Linked DNA regions of Sphaerisporangium krabiense. Each later gene encodes a partner of the first gene's protein in a complex. Links are inferred from orthologs where the notes say so. Each region holds a gene or a part of one and is shown on either strand. Other genes may lie near its edges.

The links. The genes of interacting proteins can lie anywhere in the genome.
Region 2: the proteins of mfd (region 1) and uvrA are in contact, whole or in part, in a crystal structure (PDB 4DFC), measured with the Escherichia coli proteins. The link is inferred for Sphaerisporangium krabiense from one-to-one orthologs.

The regions. Positions count from the first base shown.
Region 1 is NZ_JACHBR010000001.1:3,353,364-3,361,887, reverse strand. Bases 2,407-6,572 are described here. They hold mfd (transcription-repair coupling factor), read right to left. Parts: upstream 6,180-6,572; coding sequence 2,607-6,179; downstream 2,407-2,606. Other genes in these bases: BJ981_RS15015 (class I SAM-dependent methyltransferase), read left to right, coding at 6,558-6,572. Outside these bases: eno (phosphopyruvate hydratase), read right to left, coding at 1-536; BJ981_RS15030 (nucleoside triphosphate pyrophosphohydrolase), read right to left, coding at 683-1,654; BJ981_RS15025 (SurA N-terminal domain-containing protein), read right to left, coding at 1,656-2,348; more of BJ981_RS15015, read left to right, coding at 6,573-7,289; BJ981_RS15010 (hypothetical protein), read right to left, coding at 7,336-8,524. UniProt on the Escherichia coli protein: Couples transcription and DNA repair by recognizing RNA polymerase (RNAP) stalled at DNA lesions. Mediates ATP-dependent release of RNAP and its truncated transcript from the DNA, and recruitment of nucleotide excision repair machinery to the damaged site.
Region 2 is NZ_JACHBR010000002.1:1,209,871-1,215,432, reverse strand. Bases 1-3,383 are described here. They hold uvrA (excinuclease ABC subunit UvrA), read right to left. Parts: upstream 3,042-3,383; coding sequence 201-3,041; downstream 1-200. Other genes in these bases: BJ981_RS33265 (Rieske (2Fe-2S) protein), read right to left, coding at 1-8. In the rest of the region: BJ981_RS33255 (MBL fold metallo-hydrolase), read left to right, coding at 3,460-4,104; pssA (CDP-diacylglycerol--serine O-phosphatidyltransferase), read right to left, coding at 4,162-4,992; BJ981_RS33245 (phosphatidylserine decarboxylase), read right to left, coding at 4,985-5,562. UniProt on the Escherichia coli protein: The UvrABC repair system catalyzes the recognition and processing of DNA lesions. UvrA is an ATPase and a DNA-binding protein. A damage recognition complex composed of 2 UvrA and 2 UvrB subunits scans DNA for abnormalities.

The DNA of each region.
Region 1 (8,524 bases):
CGCACGGCCTCGGAGAACGTGGCCGCGCCGATCGGCGCGATCATGAACTCCTGGATGTCGACGTTGCTGTCGGCGTGGGCGCCGCCGTTGAGGATGTTCATCATCGGCACCGGCAGCACGTGGGCGTTCGGGCCGCCGACGTAGCGGAACAGGGGCAGGTCGGCGCTGTCGGCGGCGGCCTTGGCCAGGGCCAGGGAGACGCCGAGGATGGCGTTGGCGCCGAGGCGGCTCTTGTTCGGCGTGCCGTCCAGGTCGATCATGGCCTGGTCGACCAGGCGCTGCTCCTCGGCGTCGTAGCCGACGAGCTCTTCCGCGATCTCGTCGGTGACGTTCAGCACGGCCTTCTCGACGCCCTTGCCGTTGTACCGTTCGTCGCCGTCCCGCAGCTCCACGGCCTCGAACTGGCCGGTGGACGCGCCGCTCGGGACCGCCGCGCGGCCGGTGCTGTAGTCGTCGAGCAGGATCTCGACCTCGACCGTCGGGTTGCCCCGGGAGTCGAGGATCTCGCGGGCGGTAATGGCCTCGATGGCAGCCACCAAGCGCTCCTAGGTTTGTCAGCCCGGGGTGGGCCCCCCGGAACCCATCACCGCGGCGTCGTGCGCGGCGCGGCTTGCGGACGGTTTGCCTCCCGAGCCTATCGGGACCCCGCCCCCCGGCACGCCGCGCCCTCCCGCCCTACGGCTCAGCTCTCGGGGGCCTCGCGCGAACGCTCCCAGGCCCGCACCCGGTCGCGGTAGTCGCGGGCGGCGGCGCGCAGCTCGGCCTCCGGGTCCAGGCCCGCCGCGCGGGCCCGGCGCACCAGGTCGAACAGCTCGCGGCCGACGCCCTGGCCGACGGCGCGGGACAAACTCTCGGGGACGCCGGCGCGCTCGGCGCGGCTCTGCAGGCCGTGCGCGAGCGACAGCGCCGGCTGGCCCATCGGGACGCCGTCCAGCAGCGAGACGCGGCCCTTCGCGGCGCGCTCGGCCGCCTTGATCACGTCCCAGTTGGCGTTGACCTCGTCGGCGCCGCTCACCTCGACGCCCGCGAACACGTGCGGGTGGCGGCGGACCAGCTTGTCGACGATGCCCTGCACGACGTCGTCCACGTCGAAGCCGCCGTCGGCCTCCTCGCGCTCCTGGGCGACGCGGGAGTGGAAGACGACCTGGAAGATCAGGTCGCCGAGCTCCTCGCGCAGGGAGGCGTGGTCGCCCTCCTCGATCGTCTCCAGGACCTCGTAGGACTCCTCCAGCAGGTACGGCACCAGGGACTCGTGGGTCTGCTCGGCGTCCCACGGGCAGGTGCGCCGCAGCCGGTCCATTACGGTGACCAGGTCGAGGAAGCGGGCGCCCGGCAGGTCGTAGGAGCCGGGGACCAGCTCGATGACGGGCGGCTCCGGCAGGTCGAGCGCGGCGCGGCCGACGGCCCGCATGAAGGGCTCGTCGCCGTCCTGGGCGGCGACCCACACGATGGTCTCGGCGACGGCGTCGCGGGCGAGCGCCACCGGGTCGGGCGTCACGACCTCGACGGGGATGTCCTCTTCCGCGAGGTAGGGCAGCAGCGGGTGACCGGCGGAGCCGGTGAGCACCCGGCCTGAGCCGAGGGCCGCCCACGCCCGCCCGCTCAGCAGCCCCGGCGCCACCCGGGGCGAGGTCGTGACGACGACGAGGGTCATCTCACTGGCCGGCGGTGGGATCCTGCTGCTGGGACGGGTCCTGCTGGAGCTCGCCTCCCTGGGAGGGGTCCTGCTGGGTCTGAGCGCTCGGGCTCGGGGCGGGCTTGCCGAACCGGGCCTCGTCGACCATGCCGCCCTGCTGGTTGTCCCAGGCGCCGTAGCGCGGCGAGATCTTGACCGGGACGGCCTCGAGCTGCTGGACGAGCTTGATCTGGGCGGCCTGCACCGACGCCTGGTCGGTCAGGTTGGCGCCGAAGCGCTCCAGCGCCTTCTGGTAGATGACGCCGCCGCGGACCCACGAGCGGGCCATCGACGGGGCGACGCCCTTGCCGAGCGCGGCCATGCCGAGCTGCTGGGAGCCGCCCTGCTCGGAGATCAGCTTGTCGACGTCGCCGTCGGTGACGGCGATGCCGTTGCGCTGGGCGAACCCGTCGAACTGGCGGATCGCGATGAGCTGGAGCAGGATCGCGCGCGGGATCGACGGGATCTGGAGCTGCGACTCGTTGATGTTCGACTTCTTCAGCGCCGCCTGGAACTCGGCGATCTTGTCGTTCAGCTCGCCGGTGCTGATGCGCTCGTTCCCGACGGTGGCGGCCTCGCCGACCCGGACGGGCGAGGAACAGGCGGTCATGGCGAGGCACGCCAGCACGGCGGCCGCGACGGCCTGCGGCGCGCGCACACGTATCGACTTCACAAGCGGTCCCTTCAACAGAGGCGGGCCTACTCTACTCAAACCTGGCGGCCGCCTCGTCACGGACTCTGCGCGCGAGGGGCGCGGCGGTGGTCTGAGGAGGAGGGAGGGTGAGGAACGAACCCGGACGACGACGAAGACCGCCGCCTCAAGAGCGCCCCTCGCCGCCGAGCGGAGCGAGGCCATGGGCAGGGGCGCGGCGGTGGTCTGAGGAGGAGGGAGGGTGAGGAACGAACCCGGACGACGACGAAGACCGCCGCCTCAAGAGCGCCCCTCGCCGCCGAGCGGAGCGAGGCCATGGGCAGGGAACATGGCTTCCACCAGGTCCGTGCACCAGGTGAGGAGTTCGAGGTCGCGCAGGGGACGGCCGCCGATGGGCTTGGTCTTGGGCAGCGGCACCAGCAGGGTCTCCGCGGCCGACTTGTAGATCGACTTGGGGTACAGCCGGTCCAGGCGGACCTGCTGGGACTCCCTCAGCCGCGCCGGGGCGAACCTGATGTGCTGGCCCTGCAGGGCGACGTCGGTCAGCCCGGCCTTGCGGGCGTGGACGCGGAACCGCGCGACCTCCAGCAGGTTGTCGACCTCCTGCGGCGGGCGTCCGTACCGGTCGACCAGCTCCTCGCGCACCGCGGCGATGTCCTCGGGCGAGCCGACCGCCGCCAGGCGCTTGTACGCCTCCAGCCGCAGCCGCTCGGAGGTGACGTAGTCGTGCGGGATGTGGGCGTTGACCGGCAGCTCGACCTTGACGTCGGCGTGGTCCTCCGCGACCGCCTCTCCGGACAGCTTGGCCTTCTGCTCCTGCACGGCCTCGGCCATCATGCGGACGTACAGGTCGAAGCCGACGCCGGCGATGTGGCCGGACTGCTCGGCGCCGAGGATGTTGCCGGCGCCGCGGATCTCCAGGTCCTTCATCGCGACGTACATGCCCGCGCCCATCTCGGTGTGCTGGGCGATCGTCGCGAGCCGCTCGTGCGCGGTCTCGGTGAGCGGGGCCTCCGGCGGGTACAGGAAGTAGGCGTAGCCGCGCTCGCGGCCCCGGCCGACCCGGCCGCGGAGCTGGTGGAGCTGGGACAGGCCGTAGTTGTCCGCGCGGTCCACGATGAGGGTGTTGGCGTTCGGGATGTCGAGGCCGGACTCGACGATCGTCGTGCTGACGAGCACGTCGAAGTCGCGCTCCCAGAAGCCGACCATGATCTTCTCGAGCTGCTGCTCGTTCATCTGCCCGTGCGCGACGGCGACGCGGGCCTCGGGGACCAGCTCGCGCAGGCGCCCGGCCACCCGGTTGATCGAGGACACGCGGTTGTGGACGAAGAACACCTGGCCGTCGCGCATCAGCTCGCGCCGGACGGCCGCCGCGATCTGCTTCTCGTCGTAGGGCCCGACGAAGGTGAGGATCGGGTGCCGCTCCTCGGGGGGCGTCAGGATCGTGGACATCTCGCGGATGCCGGTGAGGCCCATCTCCAGCGTGCGGGGGATCGGCGTCGCGGACATGGCCAGCACGTCGACCTGCGTGCGCATGTGCTTCATGGCCTCTTTGTGCTCGACGCCGAAGCGCTGCTCCTCGTCGACGATGATGAGGCCGAGCTGCTTGAACCGGATGTCGGGGTTGAGCAGGCGGTGCGTGCCGATCACGATGTCGACGCCGCCGTCCCTGAGCCCGTCCAGGGTCGCCTTGACCTCGCCGTCGGACTGGAAGCGCGACACCGGCTTCACCACGACGGGGAAGCTCGCGAAGCGCTCGCCGAAGGTCGACAGGTGCTGCTGGACGAGCAGGGTGGTGGGGACGAGCACGGCGACCTGCTTGCCGTCCTGCACGGCCTTGAACGCCGCGCGCACCGCGATCTCGGTCTTGCCGTAGCCGACGTCGCCGCAGATCAGGCGGTCCATCGGGACGGGGCGCTCCATGTCGCGCTTGACCTCGTCGATGGCGGCGAGCTGGTCGCCGGTCTCGGCGTAGGGGAAGGCGTCCTCCATCTCGCGCTGCCAGGGGGTGTCGGCGGCGAACGCGTAGCCGGGCGAGGCCATGCGGGCGCTGTAGAGGCGGATCAGCTCGCCGGCGATCTCCTTGACGGCCTTGCGCGCCCGGGACTTGGCCTTGGCCCAGTCGGCGCCGCCCATGCGGTTCAGCGTGGGGGACTCGCCGCCGACGTAGCGGGTGACCTCGTCGAGCTGGTCGGTGGGGACGTACAGCCGGTCGCCCTTGGCGTACTCGATCACCAGGTACTCGCGGGTGGCGCCCTGGACGGCGCGCTGCACCATCTCGACGTACCGCCCCACGCCGTGCTGGGCGTGCACGACGTGGTCGCCGACCTTGAGCTGCAGGGGGTCCACCATGTTCCTGCGGCGGGAGGGCAGGCGGCGCATGTCCTTGGTGGACGCCTTCTGCCCCACCAGGTCCAGGTGGGTGAGGACGGCGACCGTGTCGGTGACGAAGCCGTGCTCGACGCGGCCGGTGGTGACGTTGACGACGTCCCTGCCGGGGGCCTCGTCGAGCGAGGGCACGAGCCTGGCGGCGACGTCCACGCCCTTGAGCAGCTCGACGATGCGCTCGGCCGGGCCGTGCCCCTCGCTCAGCAGGACGACCGCGCGGCCGTCCCCGAGCCACCCCTTGATGTCGGCGAGCGCGCGCTGGGTGTCGCCCCGGTAGGACTCGGCCTCGCGGGCGGGCAGCTCGACGGCCTCGCCCGCGCCGTACAGTTCGTCGTCGCCGGGCAGCGACGTGCCGCCGTCACCGGCCTGGTCGGTGGCCGCGAACGGCGCGACCGTCCACCACGGCCGGCCGAGCTCGCGGGCGTGGTCGCGGATCTCGGCGAGGCCGCGGAACGCCGCGGCGCCGAGGTCGATCGGCGCGGCGCCCCCGGCGGCGGCGTTGATCCAGGACGCCTCCAGGAACTCCTGGCTGGTGTGGACGAGCTCGACGGCGCGGCCGCGGATGCGCTCGGGGTCGCAGACGAGGACGGCGGCGAGGGCGGGCAGGTGGTCGAGCAGCACGTCCATGCCGTCCACGAGCGCGGGGGCGAACGCCTCCATGCCCTCGACGGGGATGCCGTCGGCGAGCTGGTCGAGGGTCTCCCTCAGCGCCGGGTGCAGCTCGCCGAGGTCGCGGGCGCGCCGCCTGACCTCGTCGGTGAGCAGCAGCTCGCGGCAGGGCGCGGCGAACAGGCCGTCCTGCGCGACCTCGAGCGAGCGCTGGTCGGCGACCTTGAACCAGCGGATCTCCTCGACCGTGTCGCCCCAGAACTCCAGGCGCAGCGGGTGTTCCTCGGTGGGCGGGAAGACGTCCAGCAGGCCGCCGCGCACGGCGACCTCGCCGCGCTTCTCCACCATGTCCACCCGGTGGTAGCCGCCCGCGACCAGGCGCTCGACGACCTCGTCCAGGTCGGCGTCGTCCCCGGCGCGCAGGCGCACGGGCATGAGGTCGCCGAGGCCGGTGACCAGCGGCTGGAGCACGGCGCGCACCGGCGCGACGACGACCGACAGCGGGCCGGCGGCGGCGTCCCCGGCGACGGGGTGGGCGAGCCGGCGCAGCACGGCCAGGCGCTGGCCGACGGTGTCGCTGCGCGGCGACAGGCGCTCGTGCGGAAGGGTCTCCCAGGCGGGGAAGACGGCGACGGCGTCGTCCCCGACGAGGCCCGTCAGCGCCGCGGCCAGGTCTTCGGCCTCGCGCCCGGTGGCGGTGACGGCCAGCACGGGACGTTCGCGGGCCAGCGCCGCCACCACGAAGGGCCGCAGGGCGGGGGCGGCGATCAGGTCGACGTCCTGGGCGGACCGCTCCAGGGCCCCGGCCAGGCGCGGTTCGGCGATGACAAGGTCGAGCAGTCCGGAAAGACTCATCAGAAATGCCCCCACGTGGTCAGGTCCGGCTTCTCGTTCGCCTCGGGGCCCTGCTCGTTCGAACACCCCACGCGGCGACCCACCTCGCGCACCGCACCGGTACAGGCGGCACCCGGAGACGACCCTCGCGGGTGCCTTGCGCACTATACGACGACGCGCGCGACCCCGGTTCGTCGCGTCCGGGGTCACCCTCAAGGCTACTTCCCTCGCGGGGCCGGCATGCCGGGAACCACCCGTCCGCCCGCTACGGCGGATCTCGCGGTGAATGTCCCTTCCGGGCGCCGGCCGCCCCCCTGTGGCGGCGGCCCGGTTCCCCGGAGCGTCCTTTCGCAAAGTAAATCCACTACAGAAGGGGGTTCAATGACTACCCTGAGTGACATGTCAGAGGTTCGATGGTGGCCCGCCACCCAAGGCGACGTGTTCAGCCTCCGGATCCGCGAGCTGAGAACCGAGCAGCTCGGCCGCAGGCTCGACATCCTGATCGCCGGATGCGGCCGCGGCGGAGGCATCGATCTGGAGCGCGTCGAGACCCGGATCACCGGCATCGACGAGGACCTCCCCGTGCTGCGCGCCGCGCTGGAGCACCGCGCCGACCTGGACGCCCGCTTCCTCGGCGACCTGCGCGACGCGCCGCTGCTGCCGCGCACGTTCGACGTCGTGCACGCGGCGTTCCTGCTCGAGCGCCTGCGCCACACCGAGCTCGTGCTGGACCGCATGGTCAACGCCCTGCGTCCCGGCGGGCTCCTGCTGATCCGCATGCGCGACCGCGCCTCGGCGTACGGCTTCTGCGACCGTCTCCTGCCCGGCTGGTGCCGCGCGCTGCTGTGGCCGCGGTTCGCCCCCGCGGGCGCGGTCGGCCCGCTGCCGGCGATCTACGAGCAGGTCGCCTCCCGCGAGGGCATCCATTCCTACTGCCTCATGCGCGGGCTCATGATCGCCGAGGACTACTCGGGCACGTCGGGCCCCGCGCTGCGCGGGCCGCACGCGCGGCTCGTCCGCGTGGCGTGCAAGGTGGTGGCGCGCCTGTCCGGCGACCGCCTGCCCGCCACGCGGGACGAGATCACGCTGGTGATCCGCAAGCCCCAGAACCATTTCGCCCGGCTGATCTGACCCCGGCCGCGGGCGCCGGCGCGAGGCCGTCGCGAGGCCGGCACGGTCAGCGCGAGGTCAGCACGGGGTGCCAGCTTCCCGGCCGCTGACTGTCCTTCATGTCGCCGGAGAGCCGGACGCTCTGCCGTCCGTCCACGGTGACCAGCGCCAGGTAGGAGTCGAACTCGTTCTCGCACCCGCCGAGGCACTGCAGCGCGATCAGATGATCGTTGTCCGCCCATGCCAGGAGCTGGAGCATCCACTGCCGTCCGACGATCTTCCCGGTGGCGGTGTCCCGCACGACGGTCTCGGGCCCATCGACCCGCTGGGCCACGAATTCCTCGGCCTTCTCCGGCGTCATCGTCTTCGGTCCGCGCGGGTAGACGCGGCGACCGGCGTAAAGCCTGCCGTCCGGCGACGTCCCCGCCTGCTCGATGTCGAGCTCCTCGGTCGCGGGCGTCCCGGCCCGGCGTCCGTCGAGGCCGTAGTACAGCCGCTGGGGATCCTCCTCGCGGAACCTCCGGTCGTTGGGCTCCGAGATCAGCGTGCCGTCGGAGGACCACTGGAAGGCGGCGTCCGGCGGCCCGGGAAGTGCCTCGGACGGCTTGTCCACGGCGTGGAACGCGGCCGTGCCCGACGACGCCTCCACGATGTGGAACCCGGTGCGGACCGGGTCGGACTCCTCCCAGCTCGTCCCGTCCGCCGACACCTTCTCGCGGACGTCGGGGTTCTTCTCGTACGCGGTGGCCAGCACCTTCGTGCCGTCGGGCGACCAGGCGACCCGCGCCACCGGGTGGTCCAGCGGGACCCACCTCACCTGGCGCGTGGCCATGTCGAGGATGCCGACCCTGGAGGCGGGCAGGTCCCGTTCCAGCACGGCGGCGAGCCGCATGCCGGGGGCCACGTCCACCGTCGACCAGTCCGTCCGCTCGTACCCGTCCGTCCGGGGGTCGTACAGGTACCAGGTGTCGTGACGGCGGTCGGACCGCGCGCCCGTCTTCTCGTACCCCGACACGAAGTACGAAGAGACGGCCATCCGGCCCGCGGCGATCAGGCCACGCGGCGGCGCCTGCCCCGGGTCCGCGCGCACGTCCAGGGAGGCGGGCAGCGCGCCGGCCTCCACGGGGGACGGCCGGGGCGGCGGCCCCTCGGGCAGCGGGTCGGGCGGCGGCGTGGCGAGCGAGACCGCGGTGGGCGAGACGGACGCCGACGCGGTGGGCGTGACCGCCGTCGCGGTCCTGTCCTCACGCCCGCCC
Region 2 (5,562 bases), on another replicon or contig:
TCGGTCATGTTCGCCTTCCTAGAGATCTTTCTTAACCGTGCTACGTCTCCCGGGCCCGGATGGTTCACTCCGCACGGCAACTAACTGAGGAAGTATGAACAATTGCACGTAACGTCCAGGTCAAAGGGGCCCCACGCCCGCTCCCGGCCGGAGCCGCGGGACGCCTCGCGCCCCCGGGGACGGGGGCACGAGGCACGGCCTCAGGCGCCGAGGATCTTGCGCAGGAAGCGGCCGGTGTGGCTCTCCTCCACACCGGCGACCTGCTCGGGGGTGCCGGTCGCGAGCACGCGCCCGCCGCGCGAGCCGCCCTCGGGGCCCATGTCGATGAGCCAGTCGGCGGTCTTGATCACGTCGAGGTTGTGCTCGATGACGATGACCGTGTTGCCGCCGTCGACCAGGCGGCCGAGCACGCCGAGCAGCTTGTTGATGTCCTCGAAGTGCAGGCCGGTGGTGGGCTCGTCCAGGACGTAGACCGTGCGGCCGGTGGAGCGGCGCTGCAACTCGGAGGCGAGCTTGACCCGCTGGGCCTCGCCGCCGGACAGCGTGGTGGCGGGCTGGCCCAGCCGGACGTACCCGAGGCCGACGTCGTTGAGGGTCTTGAGGTGACGCTTGATCGCCGGGATCGCGTCGAAGAACTCCAGCGCCTCCTCGATCGGCATGTCGAGGACCTCGGAGATGGTCTTGCCCTTGTAGTGGACCTCCAGGGTCTCGCGGTTGTAGCGGGCGCCGTGGCAGACCTCGCAGGGGACGTAGACGTCCGGCAGGAAGTTCATCTCGATCTTGATGGTGCCGTCGCCCGAGCACGCCTCGCAGCGGCCGCCCTTGACGTTGAAGCTGAACCGTCCCGGCTGGTAGCCGCGGATCTTCGCCTCGGTGGTCTGCGCGAACAGCTTGCGCACGTGGTCGAAGACCCCGGTGTAGGTGGCCGGGTTGGACCTCGGCGTCCGGCCGATCGGGCTCTGGTCGACATGGACGACCTTGTCCACCAGATCGGTGCCGGTCACGCGGGAGTGGCGGCCGGGGACCGTCTTGGCGCCGTTCAGCTCCTTGGCCAGGGCGCTGTAGAGGATGTCGTTGACCAGCGTGGACTTGCCCGAGCCCGACACGCCCGTGACGGCGGTGAACACGCCGAGGGGGAACTCGACGTCCACGCCCTTGAGGTTGTGCTCGCGGGCGCCCTTGACGGTCAGCTTCCGCTTGGGGTCGCGCCGGCGGCGGGACGCGGGCAGCGTGATGCTCCTGCGGCCGGACAGGTAGGCGCCGGTGAGGGAGTCCTCGCAGGAGAGCAGGTCCTCGACGGTGCCGGAGACCACGACCTGGCCGCCGTGCTCGCCCGCGCCGGGGCCGATGTCGACCACCCAGTCGGCGGCGGCGATGGTGTCCTCGTCGTGCTCGACGACGATGAGCGTGTTGCCCATGTCGCGCAGGCGGATCAGCGTGTCCAGCAGGCGCTGGTTGTCGCGCTGGTGCAGGCCGATCGACGGCTCGTCCAGCACGTACAGGACGCCGACGAGGCCGGAGCCGATCTGCGTGGCCAGGCGGATGCGCTGGGCCTCGCCGCCCGCGAGCGTGCCCGCCGCGCGGTTCAGGGTGAGGTAGTCCAGGCCGACGTCCAGCAGGAACCCGAGCCGGGCGTTGATCTCTTTGACGACCCGCTCGGCGATGTGCATGTCGCGCTCGGACAGGCTGAGGTCGCCGAGGAACTTGGCGCACTCGCCGATCGACAGCGACGAGACCTCGGCGATCGACCGGTCGGCGACGGTCACCGCCAGGGAGACCGGCTTGAGCCGCGCCCCCTTGCAGGTGGGGCAGGGGATCTCGCGCATGAAGCCTTCGAAGCGCTCACGGCTGGAGTCGCTCTCGGCCTCGGAATGGCGCCGCTGCACCCATGGGATGACGCCCTCGAAGGAGGTGTAGTAGGACCGCTGCCTGCCGTACCGGTTGCTGTAGCGGACGTGGACCTGCTGGTCGTGGCCGCGCAGCAGGGCCTTCTGCGCCTGCTTGGGCAGGCGCTCCCACGGGGTGTCGAGGTCGAAGCCGATCGCGTGGCCGAGCGCCTCGACGAGGCGGATGAAGTAGTCGCTGGTGTGGCCGCCCGCCCACGGCGCGATCGCGCCGTCGCCGAGGCTCTTCTCGGGGTCGGGCACGACGAGCTCGGGGTCGACCTCCATGCGGGTGCCGAGGCCGGTGCACTCGGGGCAGGCGCCGAAGGGCGAGTTGAACGAGAACGACCTCGGCTCCAGCTCCTCGAACGACAGGTCGTCGTAGGGGCAGTACAGGTGCTCGGAGTAGAAGCGCTCGCGGCCCGGGTCGTCCTCGGGGAGGTCGACGAAGTCGAGGGTGATCGTGCCGCCGGAGAGCTGGAGCGCGGTCTCGACCGAGTCGGTGAGCCGGCGGCGCGCGCCGTCCTTCACCGAGAGGCGGTCGACGATGACCTCGATGTCGTGCTTCTCGTACTTCTTCAGGGTGGGCGGCTCTTCGAGCCTGACCACGGTGCCGTCGACCCTGGCGCGCGCGAAGCCCTTGGTCTGCAGCTCGCGGAACAGCTCGGCGTACTCGCCCTTGCGGCCGCGGACCACCGGGGCCATGACCTGGAAGCGCGTGCCCTCGGGCAGCTCGAGCACGCGGTCGACGATCTGCTGGGGGGTCTGGCGGGCGATGGGACGCCCGCAGGCCGGGCAGTGCGGCTTGCCGATGCGGGCCCACAGCAGGCGCAGGTAGTCGTAGACCTCGGTGATGGTGCCGACCGTGGACCGGGGGTTGCGCGAGGTGGACTTCTGGTCGATCGAGACGGCCGGGGACAGGCCCTCGATGAAGTCGACGTCGGGCTTGTCCATCTGCCCGAGGAACTGCCTGGCGTACGCCGACAAGGACTCGACGTAGCGGCGCTGGCCCTCGGCGAAGATGGTGTCGAAGGCCAGGCTGGACTTACCCGAGCCGGACAGCCCGGTGAAGACGATCAGAGCGTCTCGCGGCAGGTCCAGCGAGACGTCTTTGAGGTTGTGTTCGCGGGCGCCACGAACGATCAAGCGGTCGGCCACAGCAGATCTCTCATGTCCGTTCATGATCCACGGCAGCCGAGCTAGGGCCACCTCTGACTAGTCGCCGCCACTCTAACGACGGGGTCCGACAGTTTTCTTCCGGTCCGGGGAAGGCGCCCCCGGTGGGCGGGTGGGCGGGTGACGCGGGCCGGGACGACGCCCATGGTCCGGACGATCATGGCGGCTCGCTGCCTGGGCCAGGACGGGTGTGCTCACCTCACAGTACCCAACACCCGGGGCCGGGAAGGCCGGATTCCGCCGGGCCTGGAGGACGTCCCCGCCCGGCCGGCCGGGGACGGCGAAGCCCCGGGACCGGGGTATCACGGCCTTAAGGTGACGGAGCGGACCCCGCGCCGCCACCCCGGCCGGCGGCGCCCGTCCCGCCCGGCCCTTCCATCGACACTGCCGAGGAGTACCCGTGACCTACACCGGTGATGTGACCGCCGGCGGCCCCGCCGACGTGCGCGAGCTGCCCGACCTGACGATCAGCAAGATCGAGGTGGGCGACTTCGGGAACAACGCCTACCTGCTGCGGTGCCGTGAGACCGGGGACGGCGCGCTGATCGACGCGGCCGCCGACGCCCCCCGGCTGCTCGAACTGATCGGCGACCGGCCCATCAGCAAGATCATCACCACGCACCGGCACCCGGACCACTGGATGGCCCTGGCGGAGGTGGCGAAGGAGACGGGGGCGGAGACGATCGCCCACCCCTTGGACGCCCCCGGGCTCCCCGTGCCGGTGACCCGCCGGGTCGAGCACGGCGAGCGCGTCACCGTGGGCGTGGTGACGATCGAGGTGATCCACCTGCGGGGACACACGCCGGGCTCGATCGCCCTGCTGTACGGCGACTCCCACCTGTTCACGGGGGACTCGCTCTTTCCGGGCGGGGTCGGCAACACCCAGGGGGACGCCGCCCGGTTCGACCGGCTCTACACCGACGTGGTGGAGCGCATCTTCGACCGGCTGCCCGACGACACCTGGGTGTACCCGGGGCACGGCAAGGACACCACGCTCGGGGCCGAACGCCCCGCGCTGCCGGAGTGGCGCGCGCGGGGCTGGTGAGGAACGCTCCCGCACCCGGCCCGGCACCGCGGGGATGCCGGGCCGCCGGGCACGGCGCTAGCGCACGCTGCCGGTGAGCTTGCGCTCCTTGCGCTGCTCGCGCTTGAACATCAGCACGCGCAGCGGGATGGCCGAGACCAGCGCGATCTGCATGCAGGCGCCGATCTGGATGAGGATGTCGCCGCCGGCGAGGTCCGCCGCCCAGATGATCAGGCAGGCGACGTTGACCATGATCCAGGCCAGCACGACCGCCGCCAGGTTGCCCTTGGGCTTGGGGTACTCGATGCGGCTGACCATGAGCCAGGCCACCGCGAAGATGCCGATCACCGTCGGGTAGGACGGCTGGAACAGCAGCACGATCGACACCACGGTCATGGCGCCCATGGGGATGGGCAGGCCCATGAAGTCGCCGCTCTTGGTCTTCACGCAGGCGAACCGCGCCAGCCGCACGACGCCCGCGACCAGCACGGACACCGCGGCGCACAGCACCAGCCACAGCGGGAGACTGTGGGAGAAGCCCGCCCACGCCACCACCATGAAGGCGGGGGCGAAGCCGAAGCTGATCACGTCCGCGAGGTTGTCCAGCTCGGCGCCCATGGCCGAGGCGCGGAAGCGCCGGGCCACGAGGCCGTCGAACAGGTCGCAGGTGGCGCCGATCAGCAGCAGCACCACCGCGGTGGCGAAGTAGCGGGGGTCGGGGTGGAACTCACGCGACTGCTGGAGCTGGGCGATCGCCGACCACGCCAGCACGCAGACCGCCAGGAACCCGCAGACCGCGTTGCCGATGGACAGCGAGTCGGCGGCGGAGAGGCGGAAGGCCTTCCCGACCGGTCCTCTCGGCGCTTCGTCCTCGTCCAGGTCGTCCATGGACCACCCGGCGTCAGCCATGGTCAATGCGAGTCACTCCCGCCGTCGTCCGCTGCCCCACGCTGACCGCGGGGGCGATCCCTTCTGGAAGGTAGATGTCCACCCGCGAGCCGAAGCGGATCAGCCCGATCCGCTCGCCCCGCGAGACCTTGGCGCCCATGCCGAGGTACGGCACGATGCGACGGGCCACGGCTCCGGCGATCTGCCACAGCTCGATGTCACCGAGGGCCGTGGCGAAATGCCAGACGACCCGCTCGTTCTGGTCGCTGTCCTTGTCGAAGGCCGGGCGGAACCCGCCGGCCACGTGCTCCACCGAGGTGACCGTGCCGTCGAGCGGCGCGCGGTTCACGTGGACGTTCAGCGGGCTCATGAAGATCGCCACGCGGGTACGCCCGTCCGGCTGGGGGTCGACGCTCTGCACCACGCCGTCGGCGGGGCTGAGGACCAGCCCGGGCCCGAGGTCGCGCTCGGGGTCGCGGAAGAACCAGAGCATGGCGCCGGTCAGGGCGGTCAGCGGAGCCGCCGCGAGCACCCATGGGCGGGACCGCCGGGCCAGCGCCGTCGTGACGACGGCGGCCGCGGCGGTGGGGG